2 regions of the Prosthecomicrobium sp. N25 genome follow, and region 1 is predicted to be linked to the other one. Evidence: predicted binding sites of a transcription regulator. Region 1 holds the regulator's gene; the other holds the start of a gene.
What was found. Region 1 encodes LexA, which represses DNA repair genes until DNA is damaged. Its sites were predicted from a motif close to TGTTCNNNNTGTGTTCNG; they were not measured.
Positions count from the first base shown of each region.

Region 2: WBG79_RS06605 (putative DNA modification/repair radical SAM protein) is a predicted target of LexA. The motif match lies at 3,579-3,596, and genes of this name have one in related genera.

Region 1 covers NZ_JBBCAT010000001.1:3,037,480-3,043,666, forward strand. Annotated here, with positions in the region: gene WBG79_RS13815 (cytochrome ubiquinol oxidase subunit I) at 1-947, opposite strand, end outside; gene moaC (cyclic pyranopterin monophosphate synthase MoaC) at 1,118-1,597, shown strand; gene WBG79_RS13825 (molybdopterin molybdotransferase MoeA) at 1,603-2,832, shown strand; gene lexA (transcriptional repressor LexA) at 3,120-3,827, shown strand; gene WBG79_RS13835 (ComEC/Rec2 family competence protein) at 3,866-6,187, opposite strand, start outside.
Region 2 covers NZ_JBBCAT010000001.1:1,463,498-1,469,684, reverse strand. Annotated here, with positions in the region: gene WBG79_RS06620 (TadE/TadG family type IV pilus assembly protein) at 1-846, shown strand, start outside; gene WBG79_RS06615 (TIGR03808 family TAT-translocated repetitive protein) at 932-2,230, shown strand; gene WBG79_RS06610 (AGE family epimerase/isomerase) at 2,280-3,422, opposite strand; gene WBG79_RS06605 (putative DNA modification/repair radical SAM protein) at 3,604-4,842, shown strand; gene WBG79_RS06600 (UdgX family uracil-DNA binding protein) at 4,848-6,187, shown strand, end outside.

The DNA of each region.
Region 1 (6,187 bases):
GGCCGGTCCGCCGGGGCGAAGTCCTTCAGGCCCTTGAAGAGCCCGTTCCAGTCGTGGGTGACGATGACGCTCGCGAGGCGCGGGATGCCGATCGCGTAGTCGTTGCGCTCCTCCGCGGCGTTGGGCAGCGCGAAGAGGAGGAGGTCGGCGGGATGCGACCCGTCCCAGTGCCCCTCGATGGCGGCGAGCTTCGCGGGCTGGTGATCGCGCGTGGCGAGACCGTGCAGGTCTCCGATGACGATCTGCAGGGGCGCCAGGACCAGGGCCATGCCGAGCCCCATGCGGAGCATGATCCGGCTCTCGTCGATGAAGCGGGAGGCGAGGAGATGCCGCGCCCCGACCGCCATCACCACGATGGAGGTGGTCAGGTAGGCCGCCGTCACCATGTGGGCGAGCCGGTAGGGGAAGGTCGGGTTGAAGATCGCCGCGATCCAGTCGACCGGGTAGGCGATCCCGTCGCGGACCGCGTGCCCGGCCGGAAATTGCATCCAGCTGTTCGCCGAGAGGATCCAGAAGGCGGAGAGCAGGGTCCCAACCGCGACCGCCGTCGCGCTCGCCGCCATCATGCCGGGCGACACCCGATCCCATCCGAACAGCATGATGCCCAGGAAGGTCGCCTCCAGGAAGAAGGCGGTCAGCACCTCGTAGCCGATGAGCGGTCCGACCACGTTGCCGACCACCAGCGAGAAGCGGCTCCAGTTGGTGCCGAACTGGTAGGAGAGCACGATCCCGGACACGACCCCCATGGCGAAAGAGACCGCGAAGATCTTCGTCCAGTAGCGCGCGAGCCGCAGGAAGATCGGATCGCCCGTCCGGAGATGGCGCAGGTGAAGCGTCGCCACAAAGGCCGAGAGCCCGATCGTGAAGGCCGGAAAGACGATGTGGAACGTGATCGTGAAGGCGAACTGGACCCGCGAGAGCCACACGCCGTCGAACCAGTCCGTCATGCCGCTGCTCCCAGGGCTGCCCCGCGCCCGAACCGTCGAGCTTGCGATCGGTTCGGTCCGTAATAGCCCGGAGGCGTGCCGTCTGTGATCTCGTCACCGACCCCGGCCGCTTCCGCCCGCCCCCCGTCGCGGCTAGATTGCCGACCCCGGCGAGCGGCGCGAGGCATCCCGTGACGGCGAGACTGACCCATATCGACGAAACCGGCGCGGCCAACATGGTCGACGTCGGCGACAAGGCGGTGACGCGGCGCGTGGCCGTCGCCGAGGGGCGGGTGCGCATGAAGCCCGAAACCCTGGCGATGATCCGCGCCGGCCAGGCCAAGAAGGGCGACGTGGTGGCGACGGCGCGAATCGCCGGCATCATGGCGGCGAAGCGGACCCACGAGCTGATCCCGCTCTGCCACCCCCTGCTCCTCACCAAGGCGGCCGTCGAGATCGAGCCCGACGAGGCTCTGCCCGGCCTCGTCGTGCGCGCGACGGTGCATGTCGGCGGTCAGACGGGGGTCGAGATGGAAGCCCTGACGGCTGCCACCGTCGCGTGCCTGACCATCTACGACATGGCCAAGGCGGTCGACCGCGGCATGATCGTCGAGGGCGTCCGGGTGCTCGAGAAGTCGGGCGGCAAGTCCGGCGACTGGCGGGCGGAGTGACGGCCATGGCGGTGTCCGGATCCCCGCTCCTGTCGGTCGAGGAGGCGCGGGCGCGCATGCTGGCCGGCGTGGTGCCGGTCGGCGCCGAGTCGGTCGCGCTCGCCGAGGCGGAAGGCCGGGTCCTCGCCGAGGACCTGACCGCCACCCGTACGCAGCCGCCCTTCCCGGCCTCGGCCATGGACGGCTACGCCCTCCGCGCGGCCGACATCGCCGCCGTCCCGGCGCGCCTGCGCGTGATCGGAACGGCGCCGGCCGGCCGCGCCTTCGAGGGCCGCCTCGGTGCCGGCGAGGCCCTGCGCATCTTCACCGGCGCGCCCGTGCCCGAAGGCGCCGACACGGTGCTCATCCAGGAGAACGCGGAGGTTGCCGCGGACGGCACCATCCTGGCGCTCGACGCCACCCCGCGCGGCCGCAACGTCCGGCCCGTGGGGCTCGACTTCCAGGCCGGCGAACGCCTGATCGACGCCGGCACGCGGCTCGACTGGCGGGCGGTCTCGCTCGCCGCGGCCATGAACCACCCGGTCCTCCAGGTGCGCCGTCGCCCGCGCGTCGCCGTCCTGGCGACCGGGGACGAACTCGTCCGCCCCGGCGAGACGCCCGGCCCGGACCAGATCGTGGCGTCCAACAATTTCGGGGTCGCCGCGATGGTGAGCGCGCTCGGCGGGGAGCCCGTCGACCTCGGCATCGCGCCCGACGACGAGGCCGCCATCGGGGCACGCATCGCCGCCGCCCTCGAGACGCGGGCCGACGTACTGGTCACCCTCGGCGGCGCCTCGGTCGGGGACCTCGACCTGGTCGGCCGGACCCTCGGCGACGCCGGCATGGAGCTCGCCTTCTGGAAGATCGCCATGCGGCCCGGCAAGCCGCTCATGGCCGGCCGCCTCGGGCCCATGCGCGTCCTCGGCCTGCCCGGCAACCCGGTCTCGAGCCTCGTCTGCGCGATCCTGTTCCTGAAACCCCTCCTGCGCGCCCTCCTGGGCGTCGCCCCCCTGCTCGACCCGGAGGTCGACGCCGTGGCGGCGGTCGACCTGGCCGCCAACGACCATCGGCAGGACTACCTGCGCGCCGAAATCGAAAGCCGGGACGAAAGCGGACTGCCCCGGGTGCGCCCCTTCCCCGTCCAGGACTCCTCCATGCTGACCCGCCTCGCCCGGGCGGACTGCCTGGTCCTGCGCGCCCCGAACGCCCCGCCGCTCCCCGCCGGCGGCCGGTGCCGAATCATCCCCCTCTCCTGACCGTCTCAGCCCGCTCCGGCGCCGGACCGCCGCGGCCCGTTCCGCAGCGTTCGGGTTCGTTCCCGGCCGCATATTCTTCGTTCCCGGTCCGTTTTAACGGAAAATTGACGCTTGTAGAACATGGAGAGAACGTGTAGCTTCAGTTCGCGCTTTGTACACGTCACAGGCTTCATCCAGGTTTTCGTGGAGACGACCCCCGTCCCCCATAGGAGATCCGGACGCCCGAGCGGCAGAGTGGCGACGAAGGATTCGAACCACCAAACCGAACCCGAGGGGCGACAGGACCCATGCTCACCCGCAAGCAACTCGAGCTCCTGATGTTCATCCACGAACGCCTGAAGGAAACGGGCGTGCCTCCCTCCTTCGACGAGATGAAGGACGCGCTGGACCTCAAGTCGAAGTCCGGCATCCACCGGCTGATCACAGCGCTCGAGGAGCGCGGCTTCATCCGCCGCCTGCCGAACCGCGCCCGTGCGCTCGAGGTGGTGCGGCTCCCCGACTCGGTCGCGCCGAGCCTCGCGGCAGCCCGCAACGGCAAGGCCTTCGCGCCTTCCGTGATCGAGGGAAGCCTCGGCAGGCAACGCCCGGTCGGCTCCGGCGACGACAAGAACGGCGCGGTCTCCATCCCGGTGATGGGGCGCATCGCCGCCGGCACCCCGATCTCGGCGATCCAGAACTACACCCACGCGATCCCCGTCCCGGCGGACCTCATCGCCGGCGGCGAGCACTTCGCCCTGGAGGTGCGCGGGGACTCCATGATCGAGGCCGGCATTCTCGACGGCGACACCGTGGTCATCAAGCGTGCCGACGGCGCCGACACCGGCGACATCGTGGTGGCGCTGGTGGACGACGAGGAGGCGACGCTGAAGCGCCTGCGCAAGCGGGGGGCGTCGATCGCCCTGGAGGCCGCCAATCCGGCCTACGAGACCCGCATCTTCGGACCCGATCGCGTCAAGATCCAGGGCAAGCTCGTCGGCCTCATCCGCCGCTACTGACCGGATCGGCCACGCGGCCCTCCGATTGCCGGAATTCCTCAGTCCGACACGCCCGGGTCGCGGCCGTCTCCGTCGTCGTCCGGCAGCAGGGACGGCGCCCCGGAGGGTGCCGGCCGAAGGGCGGTGCCGGCCCGGCCGGGACGGTGCCCGTCGGCTGCGGGACCGGCCGGTTGCGTCACACGACCGGTCACCGGCGCGGGCGCCCCCGCCGGCTCGGCCGTACGCGAACCGGTGGTGGCCGGAGCGGGCGGCGGCGGGCGGGCGTTCCAGGGCCGGGTCCGGCCCGCGACAGCGGGCTGAAGCGAAGCCGGCAAGGGCGCCACCGCCGAGGGCGTCCCCGGCACGGAAGGGCCCTGCGCTCCGGCCGGCGGGCCGTTGGCCGGACGGGCGGGCCAGCCGAGCGCGAGGCCGCCGGTCTCCGCCAGGACGGCGCGGTCGACGACGACGGTCAGCGCCCGGCAGCCGGGCGGGGCGTCCAGGCGGGTGACCACGATCGCGGCCCGGCGGCAGTCCTCGTCGAAGGCACGCGGATCACGGACGACGGCAAGAACGCGGGGCCGCGTCCCGGGGGAGGCCACATGGATCGCGCAGCCGAACGGATCGCACTGCCAGCCCGCCGCCAGGGCGGGGTCGCGGACGGCGCGCGGGTCGGCGTCTGCGGCGAGCCAGACCTGCGCGGCGAATCGCGCCCGCGCCGCGTCGAGCACCGCCAGGCGCCCGTCGCCACCCCTCACGGCGATCGGCTCGGCATCCGCGCCGACGAGAATGTCCGGAGCCTGCGCGAAGGGAGCGACCGCCACAGCGGCTGCCGCCGGAACGAGGCCGAGGAGACGCCAGCGACGGGTCCAAAGCGTCAGCCAGAGGATCGCCGCGACGGCGAGCGGCAGGGCCGCCGGATGGATGCGCCCGATCAGCCCCTCGCCGCCCGGCAGGCCGGCGACCTCGCTCGCGACCGCCAGCATGGCCTCGATCCCCATCCCCATGAGGACGAGGGGCCAGGACTCCAGGCCGAACGGCATGGCCAGCATGGCCAGGAGCGCCATCGGCATCACGATCGTGCCGACGACCGGCAGCACCAGCATGTTGGCGAGGACGCCGTAGGGCGCCGCGCGGTGGAACTCCGCCGCCACGACGGGAGCCGTCGCGAGGCCGGCCACGACCGACGAGAAGGCGAGCCCCGTCACGTGCGCGGCGAGCCAGCGCAGGAGCCGACCGGCCGGGCCGGCCAGCGGGTTCACCAGGCGGGTCGGGTCGCGCGGGCGGTCGCGCCAGACCTCGTAGGCGGCCACGAGCGCGAGCACCGCCAGGAACGACATCAGGAACCCGGGCTCGGCCACCGCATGGGGTTCGAAGGCCAGGATCGCCAGCGCCGAGACCGCGACCGTGCGCTGAGTCAGGGCGGGTCGGTCCGCCAGGACGGCCAGCAGGCCGACCGCGAACATGATGTAGGACCGGTCCGTCGCCACGCCGCCGCCGGAGATCAGCAGGTAGCCGGTGACGGCCGCGAAGGCCGCGACCGCGGCCACCTTCTTCACCGGGATGCGCAGCGCCAGTCCGGGGACGAGCGCCAGCAGCAGGCGGACGGCAGCGAGCACCGTGCCGCCGACCAGGACCATGTGCAGGCCCGAGATCGAGATGATGTGCGAGAGCCCCGAGGCGCGCATGGCCTCCTGGTCTGCCTCCGGGACGGCGCGGCTCTCGCCCACGATCAGGGCGGCCGCCATCGCGCCCGCCCGCCCCGGCAGGGCCTGCCGGATCCGCTCGGCGATGTCGTGGCGCAGTGTCGCGACCCCGGCGGCGAGGCGCAACGCGCCGGGCGGCGGCCCGAGATCCTGGCGCTCCACCCGGCCGAGGACGAAGCCCGAGGCCCCGCGCCCCTCGAAATAGGCCCGCCGGGCGAAGTCGTAGCCGCCCGGCAGCACGGGGCCGTCGGGCGGCCGAAGCCGGGCGAGGAAGCGCACCCCCTCCCCGATCCGCGCCCCGCCGTCGCGCCCCCGGGCGGCCGTCGCGGCAATCCGCTTCGGCCATTCCGCCGGCGCCGGCCCGCGGGTCTCCATGGATTGCACCGCGACCAAGAGGCGCGTGCCGCCGTTCGCCGTCCCCTCCGCCTCCTCGACCCAGCCCGTGACCGTGACGGTCCGCTCGCGGTCGAGCCGCGGCGCCGCGACGGCCAGGCTCTCCAGCTTGCCGGCAAAGAGCCCCGCAGCGGCCATCGCGGCGAGCACCAGGACGCGCGCGTCGCGCCCGCGCTGCCGCGCCGTCAGGGCGGCAGCCGCGAACCCGACCGCCACGATGGCCAGGGCCCAGGCCTGCGGCTCCTGCGGCAGCTTCAGGTAGCCGAGGGCGCCGAGCCCGAAGGC
Region 2 (6,187 bases), 1.6 Mb from region 1:
TCGGTCAGCCTCAGTTCCCCGGGTCTCGAAGTCGCGCTCGTCCTCGACGTGACCTCGTCCATGATCGAGGAGGGCCGCATGGAGCCGATGCGGTCCGCGGCGCTCTCCTTCGTCGACAGCCTGGTCAAGGGAGAGACCGGCGCCACCTACATGGCGCTCGTCCCCTTCGACACGCGGGTCAACATCGGGCCGACCCGGACATCCTGGCTGGACAGCGATCCGGGGAGCTTCTCCGGTTGCGTGGAGCCCAAGGAAGGTGCGGCCGCGACGAGCGACACGCCCCCTCCCCTCGTGAAGTTCATCGCCAGCGACACGAGGCCCGAGGCGGCAAAACTCAAGAAATACTGCCCGAAGCCCGTCGTTCCGCTCACGAACCGGCGGACGCTCCTGATCGACAGCATCAAGGCGCTGACGTCGCAGGGCACGACCCGCATCGACCAGGGAGCCTTCTGGGGCTGGATGAGCCTCTCGGAGAAGTGGCAGGGCCAGTGGGGTACCGCGTCGCTGCCCCACAAGAAATCGGACGCCATTCCGAAGCTGATGGTGATCATGACCGACGGCCAGATGAACACGAGAGACAAGGGCAACCCCGACAGCTCCGGCGCCTGGTTCGACGAAATTAACAAGGCCGAGGCAAAGAAGATCCTGAACGAGATCTGCGACAAGATGCGAGCCGATGGCATTACCATCTATGCGATCAACTATGACGAAGAGACCAAGAAAGACCCGCCCTTGAAGACCTGTGCGGGCAATCCGGACAATTCGTACTACTCGGCGAAGAAGGACATCGACGAGGTCTTCGCCCAGATCGCGAAGCGGATCCAGCGGACGTATCTTTCTCGGTGAAGGCCCTCGCCGATTCGGGCGCGGGCGGGCGGTCGGGGTCGCATCCGGCTCGCCCGGTTCCACACGTCGGAGATCGACCATCGCCATGCTGCAGAGGCGGCAGTTCGTCATCCACCTGCTGTCCGTCGCGGCTGCCGGCCCTGCGGCCGGCGCAGCCACCCCCGCCCTCGCGCCGGGGGGCGACCTACAGGAGGCGATCGATCGAGCGGCGCGAGCGGGGGAGCCCGTGACGCTCGGGCCGGGTACCTTCGCGGCGACCGGGCTGAAACTTCCCGACGGGACGCGGCTGGTCGGCGTGCCGGGCCGGACGCGACTCGTGGCGGCGGCGCCGCGGCCGATCGCGATCGCCGAAGGCGCCGCCTCCCTCCACCTCACCGGCCTCACCTTCGACGGCGGCTTTCAGACCCTCGGAGCCGCAGAGGGGATCGTGGCGCTCGCGGGCGTCGCCGACCTCCACGTCGACAGTTGCGCCTTCACGCGCACGACCGGGCACGGGTTGCGGCTCCAGGCCTGCGCGGGGCGGGTCGAGCGCTCGTCCTTCACCCTCGCCGGGCAGGCGGGGCTCTTCTCCCTGGACGCGAGCGGCCTCGTGGTGCGGGACAATCGGGTCGAGCACTGCGGCAACGGGGGGATCCTCGTCTGGCGCTCGGCGCCCGGCGAGGACGGCACCCTCGTGTCCGGCAACCGGATCGCGCGGATCCGCGCCGATGCCGGCGGCACGGGCCAGAACGGCAACGGCATCAACTTCTTCCGGGCCGGCGGGGTGATCGCGGCCGACAACCGGATCGCCGACTGCGCCTTCACGGCCATCCGCGCCAACAGCGCCTCCAATGTGCAGATGACCGGGAACCAGTGCCTGCGCTCGGGCGAGACCGCGCTCTACGCGGAGTTCGCCTTCGAGGGCGCGCTGATCGCCAACAACCTGGTGGACGGCGCGGCGGTCGGCATTTCGGTGACGAACTTCAACGAGGGGGGCCGGCTGGCGGTGGTGTCCGGCAACATCGTCCGCAATCTCCGCCGGGAGGGGCCCTACCGGGCCGATCCGCCCGGCTTCGGCAGCGGCATCGCGGTGGAAGCCGACACGGCGGTGACGGGCAATGTGGTCGAGGGTGCGCCGCTCGTCGGAATCGCGATCGGGTTCGGGCGCTGGCAGCGGGACGTCACGGCGACCGGGAACGTCGTCCGCAACGCGGGGATCGGGATCTCCGTGTCGGTGGCGGACGGAGCCGGCCCGGCGCTCGTCGCCGACAACCTGATCCGGGGCGCCCGCTCGGGCGCGATCGTCGGCTTCCGGGGCGCGGACGCCGCGACCGGGGACCTCGCGCGCGGCGGGGTCGAGGCCTTCCCGTTCCTGACCATCGAGCGGAACCGGGTGGCGGGCTGACGGCCCGCGCCGGGGAGTTCGCGGAGCGTGGGAGGACGGCGCGGCGGCGTCAGGCGACCGCGCCGGCGAGTTCGCCGATCGCGCAGGCGAGATGGTAGAAACTCGAGGCGGGGGCGGGTTCCTCGGCGAAGCGGCCGTCCTCGTCCAGTCGGTCGCGCCAGAGGCCGCGGACGGGAACGTCCAGGTACCGCTCGAGCGCTTCCCAGGCGGCGAGCGCCTCGGCTTCGCCGATGCGGGCGAGGTCCGAGCCGGGGGGACCCCAGGCCCTGAGCGCCAGGCCGGCCTTGAGTCGCTCCGTCTGCGGCCAGAGACGGGCCGTGCGGCGCCGGGGGGCCAGGTCGCGGCCGATCTCGTCGATGGCGACACCGCGCGACGGGTCGAGGCCGTGCTGGCGGGCGATCTCGGCGAAACGCAGCGCCACCGGACGGACGTCCTCGCCGGTCAGCGTCTGCCAGCGCCAGAGCAGCCACGTCCATTCATAGAGGTGCCCGGGCTCCACCACGTCGCCCGCCGCGCCCGGCAGCGGGCGCCAGTCGCCGTCGAAGAACTCCAGGAGCGCGCCGGTCGCCGGATCGCGGAAGAAGCGAAGGGCCATGCCGGCCATCTCGGCGCCGAGCGCGCGCCAGCGCGGGCTGCGGCCGCGCGGCACCCAAGCGGCCGCGGCCTCGAGCAGGTGCATGTGCGGATTGGCCCGGAGCGGCAGGACGCGGCGGTCGCGCTCCTCGTAGCCGGCGACGGGGTGGCGCATGCGCGCCTCCATGAGGTCGAGCACCCGCAGGCCGGCGTCCTCGAGCGCCGGGTCGTCGAGGCTCGCCCGCGCCTCGGCGAGCGCCAGCAGCCAGAAGGCCTGGTCGTAGAGGTCCGGGCCGGCGTCCGGGATGGTGCCGTCCGGGGCGACGGTGGCGACGATGCCGCCGTCGGAACGGGCGGCCGGACCCTGCAGGAAGTCGAGCCCGTGGCGGAGCGCCGCCGCGACGGGGCCGTCCCAGCCGAGCCGGGCGGCGACCGCGAAGGCGTAGACCTGCCGGGCGCTCACCCGGGCGCGACGCCGTTCCCGCAGCGCCACGCCGTCGAGGCCGATCCGCTCCACGAAGCCGCCGGCCGGGTCGCGACCGTTCGCCCACCAGAGCGGCGCCGCCTCGCCGACGAGCCACCGCCGGGCCCGCCCGGCCGCTTCGTCCAGTGCCGACATGCGCTCGTCCCTCCCCTCGATTCTCCTCCTTCATCGGGAATGAGCGGCGCGCCCGCAAGCGCGAACTGGTCCGACTGTGGCTCGGGCTCGGCCGTGAAGGTGCAAGGCCATTATCAACACGGCGCGCATTGTCGGGAGGCCGCCAACCTCATATCTCAGAACAGATCAGGAACATGGCGCGATGGCGGCGAAGACGATCGGCGAGAAACTGGCGGTGCTGAGCGACGCGGCGAAATACGACGCGTCCTGCGCCTCGTCGGGCACCAAACGGCGGCAATCGGCCAAGGGGACCGGCATCGGGTCGACCGAGGGGTCGGGCATCTGCCACGCCTATGCGCCGGATGGGCGCTGCATCTCGCTCCTGAAGATCCTGCTCACCAACTTCTGCGTCTTCGACTGCGCCTATTGCGTGAACCGCTCCTCCAGCAACGTCGAGCGGGCGCGCTTCACGGTCGAGGAGGTGGTGCGGCTCACGCTCTCCTTCTACCGCCGAAACTACATCGAGGGGCTCTTCCTCTCCTCGGGGATCATCCGCTCGCCGGACCACACCATGGAGGAGATCCTGCGGGTGGCGCGCAGCCTGCGGGAGACGCACGACTTCCGCGGCTACATCCACCTCAAGGCGATCCCCGGGGCGGACCAGCGGCTGATCGAGGAGGCCGGGCGCCATGCCGACCGGCTCTCCGTCAACATCGAACTGCCCGTCGACGCCAGCGTGGAGCGGCTCGCGCCGGAGAAGAAGCCGGCCGTCATCCGGCGCACCATGGGGGCGCTCAGGGCGCGGATCGAAGAGGCCAAGGACCGGGGCGCGGACCCGAAGGAACGGACCTTCGTGCCGGCGGGCCAGTCGACGCAGATGATCGTCGGGGCGGACGCGGCGACGGACGCCACCATCCTCACCAAGAGCGCGACGCTCTACGGCAGCTACGGTCTGAAGCGTGTCTACTACTCCGCCTTCAGCCCGATCCCCGACACGACGTCCGCTCTGCCGGCCACGAAGCCCCCGCTCATGCGCGAGCACCGGCTCTACCAGGCCGACTGGCTGATGCGCTTCTACGGATTCGAGTTGTCCGAGATCGCCGCCGGCCTGCCGGACGGTATGCTGCCGCTCGACATGGACCCCAAGCTCGCCTGGGCGCTGGCGCACCGGGACCTGTTCCCCGTGGACGTCAACCGGGCAGACCGGGAGCGGCTCCTGCGCGTGCCCGGGCTCGGGGTGAAGTCGGTCGACCGGATCTGCCGGGCGCGGCGGCATACGCGGCTCAGGCTCGCCGACCTCGCGCGGGTCTGCCGGTCCCTGGAGCCGGTCAGGCCCTTCGTGGTGGCGGAGGACTGGCATCCGGGCGGGCTCCTCGACCGCTCCGCCCTCGGCCCCACCCTCGCCAAGCCGGCCCGGCCGGTGCAGCTCTCGCTCTTCTGACCCCCATGCGCCGGATCGAACTCGGGCACGAGACGGACCTGGACGGCTTCCGCGCCGCGGCGCGGGGGCTCGCGGCCGATGGCGTCGAGCCCGCCGCGGTGCGCTTCGCGGTCGGTGCCGGGCAGGACGAGCTCTTCGCCGCGCTGGTGCGGCCGCCGGGACCGTCCGCGGCAGGCTCAGCCCCGCCGGCCGGTGCCCTGCGGGTGCCGCGGGCTTTCCTGGACCTCGCCGAGCGGGTCGCCTGCCACCGGGACCCGGGGCGCTACGATCTCCTCTACCGGCTGCTGTTCCGCCTGCGTACCCTGCCGAAGCTCCTGGAGGTCGCGTCCGATCCGGACGTGGCGCTCGCCGCCCGGCTCGCCAAGGCGGTCGACCGGGACGTCCATAAGATGCGCGCCTTCGTGCGCTTCCGGGAGGTGGCGACGGCGGACGGGCCGCACTTCGCCGCGTGGTTCGAACCGGAGCATTTCATCGAGGAGCGCAATGCCGGGTTCTTCCAGCGCCGCTTCGCGCCGATGCGCTGGTCGATCCTGACGCCGCGCCGCTCGATCCATTGGGACACCGAGCGGCTGACCTTCGGGCCCGGGGCACGCAAGAGCGACGTGCCGGCGGAGGATGCCGAGGAAGCGCTGTGGCTCACCTACTTCGCCTCGATCTTCAATCCGGCGCGGCTGAAGGTGAAGGCGATGTCGGCGGAGATGCCGAAGCGCTACTGGCGCAACCTGCCGGAGGCGGCGCTGATCCCGGACCTCATCGCCGACGCGGTCGACCGGGAGCGTGCCATGATCGCGGCGGCGCCCACGGAACCGCCGGTCCGGCATCTCCGTTCACAGGCGCGGGCCGGCACGCCGGAGGCGGCTTGCGCGGGCGGAGGGGCCACGATGGCGGAGGATCTCGCGAGTGTCGCGGCGGAGTTGCCCGCCTGCCGGCGCTGCCCCCTCTGGCGCGACGCCACGCAGGCGGTTCCGGGGCGAGGTCCGGCGGCGGCGCGGCTCATGTTCGTCGGCGAGCAGCCGGGCGACCGGGAGGACCTCACCGGCGAGCCTTTCGTGGGGCCGGCCGGGCAGGTGCTCGACGCGGCGCTCGCCGAGGCCGGGATCGACCGCTCGTCCGTCTACGTCACCAATGCGGTGAAGCACTTCAAGTTCGAGCCGCGCGGCAAGCGGCGGCTGCACAAGAACCCGACGGCCGGGGAGATCGAGGCCTGCCGCTGGTGGCTCGACAAGGAGATCGGGATCGTGGGCCCGAAGCTGCTGGTCGGGCTCGGCGGGTCCGCCGTGCAGGCCATCCTGCAGCGGCCGGTGAAGATCACGCAGATCCGCGGGCGGCTCGTCGAAACGGCCGC